One region of the Ureibacillus suwonensis genome, then DNA from elsewhere that is predicted to be linked to it. Evidence: riboswitches for the same ligand, from Rfam matches in the RefSeq annotation. Region 1 holds a riboswitch; the other holds the start of a gene.
The links. A riboswitch is a leader RNA that binds a small molecule or an ion and turns the genes downstream of it on or off. The one in region 1 is predicted to bind cobalamin.
Positions count from the first base shown of each region.

Region 1 (7,533 bases):
TCTGTCATTACCAATTTGCAGGCTTATTTTGAGGAATATTGCGACGAAGTCTAATGTAACAATTAAAGAATCCGCATACTAAATGTTCTTAATAATAGTATTGCGGATTCTGCATTTTGTAATTTTTCTTGAAAAAGCGTCCTCTATTTTCAGAAATCATATAATTTTATTATTTTACGGAAAATTTTTAAATAGATCTGTTGTGATACAGTATAAAGATGGTTGAGGAAAATTTTTTTGAAATAAAAAATAGCGATTACTGACTTGTAATCGCTACCGGTTATTAGAAAAATGACAATCCGAATGCCAATGTTGAGAGTAACATAATTGCAATCATCGCATATACGACCACTTTTTGAATTTTTTTATTGCTCATTTTCTCGCTCTCTCCTTTTTTTCATATTTTTAGTTTATCAAATTTGAAAAATTTCTCAAGTACGTAGCGTAATTTTCGCAAATTCGTTACAATAGGTTATGTACTATAACAGAAGGGGTGTCATCATGGAAAATATCGATCATATAGGTATAGCCGTCAAAAACCTAGACGAATCAGTGAAATATTATACTGAAGTGTTAGGTTTAAAACTAGAAAGAATTGAAGAAGTTCCAACTCAAAATGTGCGTGTGGCATTCATTGATGCCGGTAACGTCCATATTGAATTGTTGCAACCGTTAAGCGAAAAAGGAGCAATTTATAATCATATTGAAAAACGCGGCGAAGGAATTCAGCACATTTGTTTCAAAGTTGATAATATTCGCGAAAAAATGGCGGAATTAAAAGAAAAGGGAGTACGTCTTCTTTCTGAAGAACCAATTCCAGCTGCCGGTGGGGCAGAAGCATGTTTCATTCATCCAAAAGACAGTTTTGGAGTTTTATATGAACTATATGAAAAAAGTGGAAAAGGGGTTAATGAATAATGGACATGTTAGACAAAATTGATGAAATGTATGACCGAAAAAGAGAGATTTATTTAGGCGGTGGCGACAAACGTATTGCCAAACAGCATGAAAAAGGAAAACTTACTGCCCGCGAACGTATTGAATTATTGCTGGATGAAGGCACATTCGTGGAAATTAATCCTTTCATCGAGCACCGTGTAACGGATTTCGGCTTGGGCGAACAAAAAGGACCTGGTGACGGGGTTGTAACAGGTTATGGTAAAGTCAATGGACGCCCTGTATACTTATTTGCTCAGGATTTCACAGTGTTTGGTGGAGCACTAGGTGAAATGCATGCGAAAAAAATTGCGATAGTGATGGATTTGGCTGCTAAAAACGGTGCGCCATTCATCGGTATCAACGACTCTGGTGGTGCCCGCATCCAAGAAGGGGTACTTTCATTGGACGGATATGGTCATATTTTCTATCGCAACTCCATTTATTCCGGAGTGATTCCGCAAATTTCCGTCATCATGGGTCCTTGTGCTGGTGGGGCAGTATATTCTCCAGCGATTACAGACTTTATTTTAATGGTGGATAAAACATCCCAAATGTTCATTACAGGACCAAAAGTAATTGAAGCGGTAACAGGAGAAAAAATTTCGTCAGAAGATTTAGGCGGTTCAAAAGTGCATAACTCCATCAGCGGTAACGCTCATTTCCGTGCACCATCCGAAGAAGAAGCAATCCAACAAATCAGAAGATTGTTAAGCTACTTACCGCAAAGCTATAAAGAAAAAGCACCTCGCTTGCCACGTCCGGAAGGCGATGATTGGCGTCCTGAATTAATTGACGTTGTGCCAATCGAACCAACTCGTCCATATGATGTGCGTAAAGTGGTGGAACAAGTGGTGGATGAAGGTTCCTTCATGGAAGTGCATTCAGAATTTGCGAAAAACATCGTTGTTGGATTTGCACGCATTGGAGGTTATTCAGTAGGGCTTGTATGTAACCAGCCTAAAGCTTTAGCTGGAGGACTTGATATCGATTCATCCGACAAAGCGTCCAGATTCATTCGCACTTGCGATGCATTCAATATTCCAATCATTACATTTGAAGACGTGTCAGGATTCTTCCCAGGCGTTAAACAAGAACATGGCGGTATCATCCGTCACGGTGCAAAAATCTTGTATGCTTATTCTGAAGCAACAGTGCCAAAAATTACGGTCATTTTACGTAAAGCATACGGCGGTGCATACGTGGCATTGAACTCTAAATCCATCGGTGCCGACCTTGTATTTGCTTGGCCAAATGCAGAAATCGCTGTAATGGGTGCTGCTGGTGCGGCAAATATCATTTTTGCAAACGAAATTGCCAATTCCCCAGATCCAGAAAAAACACGCCAAGAAAAAATTGAAGAATATAAAGAAAAATTCGCAAATCCTTACGTTGCTGCTTCACTTGGAATGGTGGATGACGTCATCGATCCAAGAGAAACGCGCATTAAGTTAATTCAAGGATTAGAAATGCTTGAAAATAAAGAAGAATCAAGACCTAAGAAAAAACACGGAAATATTCCGCTATAATCCAATGAATACGAACATTTGTAGTACAGGCCAATCCCGGTTTGTACTACTTTTTTCTAAAAATTTTAAATAGGCTATCTATTTTGATACAAAAGAAAGCAAAAATCTTAATTTTGTAATGGCTGAAAGAAAAAATGAGTTGTCAAATTTTTAATTCTATTTAGAAAGATATAGAAATTTTTGAATCTATATGCTACAATACTATTAAATTTCAACAATTGAATATTCCATACGGTGCTAATGAAAATTAGCTTAATAGGGAAACTAGTGAAAATCTAGTGCGGTCCCGCCACTGTGAAGAGGAGCTCAAAATCAAATGCCACTGTGAAAATGGGAAGGCGATTTTGGAGCGATGAATCTAAGCCAGGAGACCTGCCGTATGGAGTGGATGGTAGTGTCCTACGAGGATAGGTACACGAATAGGCATCATACTAGCATTATGCGTATCGTTATGCCTTATTGTGGGACACTGCTAATTTAGCAGTGTTTTTTTATTATTCATATATTTTTTTAGGAGGGTTTTTATGAACATTTCGTTTAAAAAGCCAATTTATTTTTTAGCATTATTGTTGTTGGTTCCTAAGCCTGCCTTTGCTATGCACATCATGGAAGGTTTTTTGCCGGCAGAATGGGCTGTCTTTTGGTGGCTCGTAACATTACCTTTTCTAATAATAGGGTTAAAGAATATAAGCAATCTTATAAAGGTTCATTCTGAGACAAAATTATTGCTGGGTTTATCCGGAGCATTCGCATTCGTTTTATCCGCTTTAAAAATTCCTTCCGTTACAGGGAGTTGTTCTCATCCTACCGGGGTGGGTTTAGGAACGATTTTATTTGGACCTTTTGTAATGAGTGTTCTAGGTAGTATTGTTTTGCTGTTTCAATCATTGCTATTGGCGCATGGGGGGTTAACGACGCTTGGTGCCAATGCATTTTCTATGGCTGTTGCCGGTCCTTTTATTGCATATGGAGTATTTAAGGGGGCGCAAAAGATCGGTCTAACGTTTACATTTGCAGTCTTTTTGGCTGCCTCATTAGCTGATTTAGGCACTTACGTTATTACATCTATTCAACTTGCACTTGCTTTTCCCTCTGAAGTGGGTGGTATATTTGCTTCATTTGTCAAATTCGCTAGCGTCTTTGCAATTACTCAAATTCCTTTAGCGATTGTAGAAGGGTTGCTTTCAGTCATGGTGATGAATTTCTTGGTGAAATATAACGTAAATGAATTAAAGTTGCTTCAAGTGTTAAACAAAACTCAGGAGGCGAAATAGATGTTAAAAAATAACGCATTTATCTTATTTATTACGATAGCTTTGATTTGCATTCCGCTGATTTTCAATGGAAATGCAGAATACGGCGGTGCAGACGGGGAAGCGGAAGAATTGATCACAGAGCTGAACGAATCCTATAAACCTTGGTTTTCTAGTATATGGGAACCTCCTAGTGGTGAAATCGAAAGTTTATTATTCGTCTTGCAAGGAGCTGCCGGTGCTGGGTTTATCGGTTATTTTATAGGATATATGAGAGGCCGGAATAGGGGCGGAAATGCTGAGATACCGAAATGAGAATGCTGGAATTTTACGCTTATCATTCACCATTAAGAAACATACATCCGATTGAAAAAATCGTATTTGCATTGATTCCTTTAATACTTAATATCCTGTTTCAAAATATATACACGTCTTTATTCATATTTTTCATCATGGTTGTGATTACCATAATTTTTGGCAAAATTCCTGTTCGTATATATTGGAAGTTATTGTTAATTCCTGTCGCTTTTTTATTATCAAGTATACTGGTTATTTTACTCAGCTTTACCGAAAGCCCTTTAGAAGGAGCAATTTTTCAATCCATCATTGGTCCCGTTGTTATTTCAATCATGAAGGAAAGTATTGAAAAGGCCTTGACTTTATTTTCTGTTTCCTTATCGAGTATCAGTTGCTTGTACTTCTTAATCTTAACGACAACCATTCAGGATGTTCTGTTTGGTTTACAGTGCTTGAAAGTTCCGCAGGTTTTGTTGGATTTAATCGCATTAATCTATCGATTTATATTTTTATTTCTGGATTCAAGCAGGACAATATTTCTTGCACAAAAAGCAAGGTTGGGACATGGTTCATTTATCAAAACGATCAAGTCGATTGGACTTATTATTAGCGCTTTATTTGTTAAGGTATTCCATGAAATGAAAGATTTAAACAACGCAGTCAATGCAAGAAGTTTAAATGGTTATATGGCTGTTATTGCAAGAACAATTCGATTTTCAAGAAGCCGTTGGATATTCATTATGTTAATCAGTATATTGATTATCGCTTTTAATTTCACCGTTGGGAGAGCTGGTTGAATGAGTACTACTATTTTCGAACTGAGCGAAGTGTACTACCGTTATGAAGATGGGACTGAGGCTTTAAAAAATATCAATCTACGAATTGAACGAGGGAAAAAAATTGCTCTTTTAGGCAGCAATGGTGCAGGAAAGTCCACATTATTATTGCATTTAAATGGGTTGTTAAAACCAACATCCGGCACAATTTGCATCGATGGACAACCATTAACCTATTCGAGGAAAGAGTTGATCAATTTAAGACGTCGGGTAGGAATCGTTTTTCAAAACCCTGAAACCCAGTTGTTTAATGGGACGGTTCGAGATGACATATGTTATGGACCATATAATTTAAAGTTGCCGGAACGGGAACGAAAGACGTTAATTGAGAAAGCAATTGTTCTGACAGACGTAGGTGAGTTGTTAGATAAACCGATTCATTTTTTAAGCGGTGGACAAAAAAAGCGGGTTTCCATCGCAGGTGTGCTTGCTATGGATCCTGAAGTCATCCTTTTTGATGAGCCAACTGCATCTTTGGATATTTATTACACAAAGAAAATAAGGAAACTATTAGATGAACTTCATCGTGATGGGAGAACGCTTATTCTTTCTACTCACGATATTGATTTTGCCTATGAATGGGCTGACGAAGTAATTGTGATGCATCAAAGTGAAGTGTTATTTCAAGGTAATTTCTCTCAACTGTTTGAAGAACACAAAGATATTATTACTAAAGCAAATCTGGAAACATCAATAATATTCGAAATAGCGCAAATATTGAAAAATAGAGGGGTGAATTTACATACAATTGATTACCGTTCAAAAGAACAATTATTGGAAATTCTTAAAGATTATTTATTGAAGGTAACAATATAAATGGGGTGATGTCTTTGAGAGGAAAGCTATACATTGTCGGTTTTGGTCCAGGGGACGCTAATCACATTACATTTCGGGCAGTGGAAGCGATAAAAGCAAGTGATTATATCATTGGATACAAAACTTATGTGGAATTAATAAAAAATTTATTAAACGTCAAACAAAAAATTATAAGTACTGGGATGACGGAAGAAGTTTCACGTGCACAGGCTGCGGTAAAACTTGCGGAAGAAGGGCACCAGGTAGCGGTCATTTCTAGTGGAGATTCCGGTGTATATGGCATGGCCGGTCTCATTTATGAAGTACTCGTTGAACAAGGTTGGCATAAAGAGTCAGGGGTTGAAGTGGAAGTCATTCCTGGAATTTCTGCCATCAATTCTTGTAGTTCCCTACTCGGTGCCCCGATTATGCATGATTCATGCACAATCAGCTTAAGTGATCATTTAACACCATGGACAATTATCGAAAAAAGGCTTGAAGCAGCGGCAGCAGCTGATTTTGTGATTGCTCTATACAATCCGAAAAGCGGAAGAAGAACAAAACAAATCGTGGAAGCAAGACGGATATTACTAAAATATCGGTCACCGAATACACCGGTTGGACTTGTAAAAAGTGCTTATCGTGAAAGACAATCGATTGTGATTACGACGTTGGATAATATGCTGGAACACGAGATTGGTATGCTCACAACAGTGATTATTGGAAACACCTCCACATTTGTATATGATGACTTAATGATTACGCCGAGGGGGTATCAACGAAAATATACGCTTGATCGCGAGGTACAACCATTGAAACCTCATGAACGATTGAAAAAAGAAGCAGAACCTTGGTCTTTGGAAAATTTGGAATCGAAGAAAAGAGAGTCAAAAAAAACCCCTTTTCAACTAGCATGCGAAGCAATTGCAATGCTGGACCGAAAGCCAAATTTCGTTGTGGAAAAAACAGACTATAAACCAGTTTTTGAGTTTGCCATAAGTCCTGGAGTGGCAAATAAACGATTCACCCCTGAGCAATTTAAGCTATTGGCTGAAGTTGTTGGTCATGAGGGAAGGATGGACTATTCAAGGGATCATCAGTTGCGGATCAGTATTCCAACTAATCATCCAGAACAAATTGTAGAACAACTAACAAATGTTGGTTTGCTGGTGATGCCTGTAGGAAATGTCATTACGGTGAAGGCTTGTGATTTTTGTGATGGTGAAAAAACGGATTCGATACCGTACGCTGAAAAGCTGCAACAGAGATTTGGAGGAAAAGCTGTGCCGAAAGAATTAAAAATCGGCATCAATGGATGTGGGATGGCATGTTACAACGCCGTTATGGAAGATATTGGAATCGTATATCGAAAAGGAAAATTTGATGTGTTTTTAGGTGCAAAACCGGTAGGACGCACCGCACATCCGGGTCAATTGATTGAAGAGGGGTTGGAAGCTGAAAAATTGGTCGAATTAATTGAAAAACTGATTGTTGAATATAAAGAAAATGCTCATCCAAATGAACGATTATTTAAATATTTTAAACGGAAAAAAGTGCTGGCAGGGTACAAATATCAAGATAATGAGCCAAAGCTCAATTTGCAGCCGATCCCTTGTGCAGATTAGGAGGATAACATGACGAAAGCTATTTTATTTGTAGGACATGGAAGTAAGCTTGAAGCAGGAAATGAAGAAGTAAGAGAATTTGTAAAGCAAACAAGAGAATTAATTGATTCAAGTCTACTAGTAGAAACATGTTTTTTAGAATTTGCTGAACCAACGATTTCTCAAGGAATTAAGATTTGCATCGAAAAAGGTGCCAGTGAAATCTATGTAATGCCGATCATCTTGCTCCATGCAGGACATTCTAAAATTCATATTCCCGCAG
Region 1 is NZ_JBHSNQ010000009.1:74,196-81,728, forward strand. It holds gene ACFPOH_RS00630 (BrxA/BrxB family bacilliredoxin) at 1-54, shown strand, start outside; gene prli42 (stressosome-associated protein Prli42) at 284-376, opposite strand; gene mce (methylmalonyl-CoA epimerase) at 502-918, shown strand; gene ACFPOH_RS00645 (acyl-CoA carboxylase subunit beta) at 918-2,465, shown strand; cobalamin riboswitch at 2,681-2,859, shown strand; gene ACFPOH_RS00650 (energy-coupling factor ABC transporter permease) at 2,990-3,739, shown strand; gene ACFPOH_RS00655 (energy-coupling factor ABC transporter substrate-binding protein) at 3,740-4,033, shown strand; gene cbiQ (cobalt ECF transporter T component CbiQ) at 4,030-4,812, shown strand; gene ACFPOH_RS00665 (energy-coupling factor ABC transporter ATP-binding protein) at 4,813-5,667, shown strand; gene cobJ (precorrin-3B C(17)-methyltransferase) at 5,676-7,271, shown strand; gene ACFPOH_RS00675 (sirohydrochlorin chelatase) at 7,281-7,533, shown strand, end outside.

Region 2 (7,533 bases), on a different contig from region 1:
AAATATCCGGACAATGCAGCACATGCTTTAATCCGGTTCCCCATTGCCACACATAAAGTTTGTGCGATCACAGCACCTTGATTAAAACCTGCCACAAAAATTTTCTCCGGATCCAATTGATATTCGTCGATCGCTTGCAAAATAAAATCTTTGGTGACGGCCACCACTTTATCGAAAATTTCCTGTACCGGCTTTCCTTCTTCCTCAAACGTATAAAAGGCGTAACCGGGATCATGGGTGATCGGACCTCTTAAACTGAAAACATGGCAAACCTCCTGAATGCCCCCGATAATTTGCAGCAAATCCTCCTCATCACTGCCCAATCCATGGAACAAAAAGATCGCTGGACTTTGTTTACTTTCCACTTTAGGTTCGATATGTTTAAAAGTAAATACTGATTGCATTTTATTTCCTCCCGACTTATATCCTACTATACAACTATATTTTCTTTATTTTATGAAAACATATTATTTTTGCATTAATTTTGTTGATAACCCTTTTTAAGTTTTACTAGAAATCAATGATAATATTTCAAAAAATGTCGATAAAATGTATCTTTTTTATTATTTTTAAAAAATTTGTCTATTATTTGAAAATTAATTTGGTAAACTAAGATTAGAAGTATTTTATCAATTATCCTTCAACCACTTTCGGGGAAAATTTTACCGATTTTCATAGTAAAGGGGTGTCAATGTTGTATAGGGAAATTACAGTAGATCGCAGCTTATTATATATCGAGCAATATCATATCGACAATTTTAATAACCTGGCAAAAAAGTATAATCAATGCAATCATCTTGTAAAAGAGGGAGCACTTAATATCATAGATGCATGGATTATCGCCTTTAATATTTGGCTTTTATTACTTCCCGATAAATATAACATCATTCACTCAGCCGAAAAAACCCTATACTACTCCTCGAATTTCGTCATACTAAATGCACTTCAAGAAAATGTTCATTTTAATCAATTAAAAGCTCGAAAAAATCGCCCCGAATTATTATATTATATCATTTCTCTTTTACTGGCTACAGGTTTAAATAAATGGATTTTGCAAGTGATGACAAAATACGATTTAACCCATATGATTGAACGGAATAAACGACGGATCTACTTTGATGCGCATTTAGGGTCGGAGGAAGATCTCCAAGCCTTTTTGGAGGATCAATCAAAATTCGTGAAAGCGGCTGTAAAAGAGTTAAATTCCACAAATTCCTTTGATAAAATGATAAAACGTGCCATTGATGAAGCCTACAAAATTTTTAATGAATATCGGAATAAATCAAAAGAGCCATCCACTTCCTGAAGATGGCTCTTTTATTTGGTTATTATTATATTAATTGTTTTCCAATGTGGAAGCGACTTCCGCAATCACCACAATATTGTCGATTGTAGGACTCTCTTCGCTTCCGCCTGCAGGACGTTTATGCGCTTCTTTGAATGAATCGCTCTCTCTCCATGCCTGGAAGTCTTCCAGTGTATCCCAATACATGACTACACTCATTTCATCATAATCTTCAAATTGGGTGCTCACCAATACTTCCACTTTCTTGAAACCTTTGAATGTCAATAATGGGCCAGGTTGTGTAAATCGTGGAGCCATTTTTTTCGCAAATCCTTTTTTAACTTTGATGCGATTTGTCACTGTATACATAAAAACAAACCCCTTTTTCTATTGAGAATAATTATCATTTACATTATTAACATAGTTTAATGGAATACGCAATCCGTCCCTTTTATTCATTTGCCAAAAAATCAAAACGGAATGTATCATCCGTGATCGGTTCCACTTTTGCCAATGCATACGTGGAACCTTTTTGGGAAAAGAAATCGTATGTGGATCCTTCATTTCGGATTCCGTTCATTACAATGGGGTTGATTTCCTCCTCCGGAAACATGGTATCCAAGCCCAAATTCATCAACGCTTTATTGCCGTTATAGCGAATGTACGCCTTCACTTCATCCTCCAGGCCGGTTCCCCTGTATATTTCATCTGTGTATTGCAATTCATTGTCGTACAATTCCAGCAGTAATTCATAACCCCATTGTTTTAATGATTCTTGCTGTTCTTTCGTAAATTGGTTGAATAGATTTTGGGCAAAGATTCCGACAGCCACTCCATGAATCGATTCATCTCTCAATATGAGGGATATCACCTCTGCGCTGTTTCGCAAAATCCCTTGTCCGCCCAGATAGAGCGGATAGAAAAATCCGGAATAGAACAGGAAGGATTCGAGCATGACAGAGGCAAACATGGCTTTCCATAAACTCACCGGATCATGTTCTTGAATGGCTTGATAAATTTCCGCAATTTTTTGCGCTTTATACTGCAAATGTCCATTTTCTTTCACCCATTGAAAAATTTCTTCGATTTCGTCTTTGTTGCAAAGGGTTGTAAATATATAGGAATAGGATTTGGCATGGATGGCTTCAAAAGCGCCAAACACCGTCAATACCGCTTTCACTTGCAAATCCGGCACATGCCTTGCTATTTCATTCATACCGATATTGGTTTGGATGGTATCAAGCAGCGTGAGGCCTCCAAAAACCTTTTTATACGTTTCCTGATGCCCAAAAGTTTTCCATTGCGGTATATCTTTTGACACGGCGATTTCTTCCGGGAACCACATTTGCTTCCATTGCTGATCCCAAAATACTTTGGCAAGGCCATTGGTCGGCTGATTCCAATTCACCGCTTCATAAGTTAAATGGTGCATGCTACACATTCCTCCAATTTTTGTAGTCGTTGGCGCACATAATAGACCGTTTTGATGCCGCGTATCCAGGCATAAATATACACTTTGGCGAGTCTTTCCGTCGTCCACTGGTCCGTAACATAAACGGTCATGGAAATGCCCTGATCCACATGTTTTTGTGCCGCCACATATAAATCAATCATTTTATACGGATCCAGGTCATAAGCTTCCACATAAGTTTCCTGATTTTCGTTGTTCAGGAATGGCATTGGATAAATCGTGCGGCTATCCGCATAATCCCGAATTTCCACTCTTTCCGTAATGGGGGCGATGGAAGCGGTGCAGGAACGGATATATGAGATGGAACCCGTTGGCGCAATCGCCAGTCGATAAGCATTGAATAGCCCGTATTTCATGACATCTTCTTTCAATTTTATCCACATATCCCGGGTGATGATCGGCACGTTTCCCAAGGCTCTTTTCACCGCTCCAACCGGTTCTTTGTCCGTCTTATGGATGTAATTTTCAAAATAGTTGCCGTTTGCATATTCGCTCTCTTCAAACCCAAAAAAAGTTTCTCCCTTTTCTTTCGCCATTTGCATGGATGATTTCAATGAATAATAGTTCAATGCTTCCATGAAATAATCGATGAATTCGATGGACTCCTTTGAACCGTACCGAATATTTTGGGAAACGAGATGGCCGTGCAAATTCATCACGCCCAGTCCGACCGAATGCATCAACCGATTCGCCTTTCTGACAGAAGGCACATTTTTGATATTGGTCATGAGGGACACTTGCGTAAGCAGCCGCATTGCCGTATCAACCAGCTCTTCAAAACGGTGAAACTTCGTCGCATGGTGAATATCCAACGAACCAAGATTGCAAGATACATCCAATCCGTATTCATTCGGCTCATCTTTGTCATGAATGACGCTTGTCCGCTGCAATTGCAAAATTTCCGTGCAAAGATTGGACATCTTCACTCTTCCCAATTGTTTTAAAGGATGACGCTTATTGACGTTGTCATCGAAAATTTCAAATGGATAACCGGATTCGAATTGGCTTTTCTTAATTTCTGTATATAATTTTCGTGCATTGATCCATTTCAACTTTCGGATATTCGGGTTATTGAGCAGTTCCCCATACATTTCCGTCATGCTGATTTCGGACATTCTTTTTCCGTATTCCCGATAAATGTCATAAGGGCTGAAAAGGGCCATCTCTTCATCCTTTTTCATCAGCTCAAAGAAAATATCAGGTACAATGACGCCCGTTGATAAAGTTTGCAACCGGATTTTTTCATCGGCATTCGGCTTTTTGGAAGAAATAAATTCTTCAATATCCCCGTGGAAGATATTCAAATAGGCAACGCCCGAGCCATTCCGTTGGCCCAATTGATTGGAGTAGGCAAAAGCGTTTTCCAACAGTTTGGCAACGGGCATGACCCCGCTTGCCCGATTGGCGATTCCTTTGATTGGATCCCCCAAAGGCCTCAAATCCGTCAAATTGACCCCCACTCCTCCGCCAAGTCTTGAGAGTTCCAGACAATATCCAATGTTTTCGGCAATGCTGTTCATCGAATCATCCATCGACAATTTGAAACAGCTAACCAATTCACCCCGCGCTTTTTTCCCGCTGTTCAGGGCAGTTGGCGTCGCCGGTTGAAAAGCTTCCATGATGGCACGGATCGCCTTTTCCGCCATTTGTTCATTTCCATCCGCCAGATAAAGGGCAATAATGCTCATACGATCTTCATAAGTTTCTAAAATTTCCTTTCCATCCCGGCTTTTCATTGCGTAGCTGTCATAAAATTTTTTAGCGCTCATAAACGTTTGGAAACGGAACCGGTAGGCATAGGCGATTTCAAATATTTGCCGGATAAAGTCCATGGAATACTTTTTCAAGAAAGCTTCCTCATAATAACCTTCTTCTATTAAATAACGAACCTTTTCTTCTATGCCCGAAAACTGGCGCATGCGGGGATGAATATACTCGAAGAAAAATTGACGGGTGGCCTGCCGATCTTTCTCCAAGTCGATGCGGCCCGTTTGCCGATAGTGATTCAACACTTCATTATTGAGCATTAAATATGTTTTCATCTGAAAATCCCCCCTTGTATCGTTCTTTTATAAAACTCCATAATGGCGTGATAATTTTTTTGAAATCCCCTTAATTCAATCTTTTCAACAATCGGGATGCCATAAGTTTCACTGATCACATCTGCAGAACGGCAAAAATAAGAATGACCAAAATTGGAATTCCCGCTTGCCACCACTCCTTTGCAAAGGTGGGCATTATTTTTTAAAAACCCTTCTACAATTGGTGGCACTTCCCCAATTCCATCGGTATAAGTGCACAACAAAAAGGGTTCGTCCAATATCAGCCCTTCTTGAATTTCAATGTTCGGCAATCCTAATTGATGAACGATAAACCGCACATTTCCGGTTCTTGAGGCATAAGCGATCATACCTTCATCATGCCGATGATTTTTTTGGCTTCTTCCATGTCATCCATCAGCTCACCGTCAATTTCCATAACCGGGACAGTAAAGAATCCGGCTTTCAATAATCTTTCTTTCGCTTCTTCATTGGAATCAACGTTTATTTCCTCATATTGTCTTTCGAAACCCAGTTTCTTTAACTCAAATTTCATCAACATGCACTTTGGACAAACTTTTTTGGAATATAACTTCATATCCTTTCTCCTTTCCATCAATTCAATGACAAAAAAATAAGCCATACCCTTTTTCGGGTAAGGCTTTGAAATGGAAACAATCAGGCGCTAAGAAATGGACCTTTTGCTTCCATTTCTTAGCCCCCGAAGAAATGAGCAATTTCCGTTTATCAGGCAGGTCTCCTGGCTCATGCATCATCCTACAAGTTCCCTTCCCATGCCATTGGCACAGTGGATTTGAACTTTTCGTCAGCAATTACAGTTGCGGGGACAGCATCAGATTTTCACTGATTTCCCTTTTAATCTACTATATATAGTAGAACCTGATAAACAAATATACTATATATTGTGTTGTCGTGTAACATTGTAACATGCAGATTTGTTAAATACAAGTGGAATTGGAAAAACTTAATGTTTAAGCATGATTTCCAATCGTCTTAATGCTTTTTCCTGCTGAATGTACAACTTTTGGGCCTCTTCCAAAGAAATGAGTTGAAAGCGTATTTTCGAAAAGGGTTGAAGTTGGGCGAGTTTCGGCAAATCAACGGAAACCACTTGAGCCAATTTAGGATAACCGCCCGTCGTCTGACAATCCGCCATTAAGATAATGGGCTGCCCGCTTGGAGGCACTTGGACGGTTCCAAAGGTGACTGCCTCTGATAATAATTGGATAGGTTCTTTCGTAATTAGTGGACTATCCCCCATTAAACGGTAACCCATGCGATCCGCATCTTTCGAAATCGTAAAGATGCAATTGATGAAGGCATTCCTGCTTTTTTCCGCAAATCGATCATATTCCGTCCCTTTTACCACCCGAATTTCCGCATCCCGACTCTTAATCAACCAATCTCCCGGAAGAATCCCCCACTTTCCTTTTTGCACTGGCTTCGATTCCGGAATTGGAAGTTCGTCTCCTTTTTGCAAAGGGCGGCCTTTAAATCCTCCTATCCCGGCACGGATATAAGTGCTGTAACTATTTAATACTTTCTTGACTTGAATTCCACCTTTGATGTGCAAATAGCCCCTTGCTCCATCTTTGCAGGAGCCCAGCTTTAAAATGCTGCCCTTTTCGGCAAAAACCGGCTTCCACATCCGGCATGGTTTCTCATTCAAGAGCGGATGAAAATTGGCCCCTGTCAAACAAAACACCGCATCACAATTAAATTTCACCGTCGGACCGATTAAAGTGAATTCCAGTGCCGCAGAAGGCGCTTGCTGTAACAGCATTTCCCCCATGCGATAAGAGAGGGTATCCATTGCCCCTCCAACAATGACGCCATACTGCTGAAAACCCCTTCTTCCTGAATCTTGGATCGTCGTTAAAAGACCCGGTTTCAGTATTGTCATCGTCATGACCTTTCACCTTCTAATTCCATAAACTCTTTTTCAGTAATGGGGACAAAACGGATCCGGTCTCCTGCCCGCAATAACGTTGGCGGGTTTTGATCCGGAAGAAACAATTTTAATGGGGTGCGGCCAATGATTTGCCACCCTCCAGGTGTTTCAAGGGGGTAAATCCCTGTTTGCTTTCCGGCAATCCCTACAGAACCGGCCGGGATTTTCAATCGGGGTGTTTCTTTGCGGGGAGTTGCGATTCTTTCATCCATCCCGCCCAAAAAAGGAAATCCGGGTGCAAAGCCCAACATGTAGACAAGATAATCGTTTTTTGTATGTATCTCAATGACTTCTTTTTCAGACAAATGGTGAATTCGGGCAATTTCCGTTAAATCCGGGCCATAGATTCCTCCGTAACAGACAGGGATTTCAACCAATCTGTTTTTTTCCTTTGGCAAATCAATCTCTTTTTGTAACAGCCTTTGAAGCCGGGAGACCACTTTTTCGTACGGGGAGCGCCCTTCAATATCCCATTGATCCACTGCCATTACATCATAATAAACACAAACATTCGTATAACTTGGTACAACCTCTATCAGACCATCGAAGGGCTCCTTTTCAAGAAGGGAAAGAAATTTTTTTATTGATAAATGGATCTCTTCTGAAATGGCATTTCCGAAATAGACCAATACAGCACTTTCCCCCAGTGGTTTAAATTGTACGGCCATGTTTGCTACTTTCCTCCAATTTGTATCAATATTAAAGGAATTATATCAAAAGCACATTTTTTATGATATATTTTTCCATAAATCCATTGAGTATCTGG
Region 2 is NZ_JBHSNQ010000037.1:33,497-41,029, reverse strand. It holds gene ACFPOH_RS03260 (alpha/beta hydrolase) at 1-404, opposite strand, end outside; gene ACFPOH_RS03255 (hypothetical protein) at 692-1,306, shown strand; gene ACFPOH_RS03250 (heme oxygenase) at 1,337-1,654, opposite strand; gene nrdF (class 1b ribonucleoside-diphosphate reductase subunit beta) at 1,737-2,717, opposite strand; gene nrdE (class 1b ribonucleoside-diphosphate reductase subunit alpha) at 2,705-4,798, opposite strand; gene nrdI (class Ib ribonucleoside-diphosphate reductase assembly flavoprotein NrdI) at 4,795-5,166, opposite strand; gene ACFPOH_RS03230 (glutaredoxin family protein) at 5,163-5,393, opposite strand; cobalamin riboswitch at 5,529-5,714, opposite strand; gene ACFPOH_RS03225 (5-oxoprolinase subunit C family protein) at 5,781-6,725, opposite strand; gene pxpB (5-oxoprolinase subunit PxpB) at 6,722-7,435, opposite strand.
Region 2: it holds a riboswitch for cobalamin, as region 1 does, so the genes downstream of both, ACFPOH_RS03230 (glutaredoxin family protein) here and ACFPOH_RS00650 (energy-coupling factor ABC transporter permease) in region 1, are expected to answer to the same signal.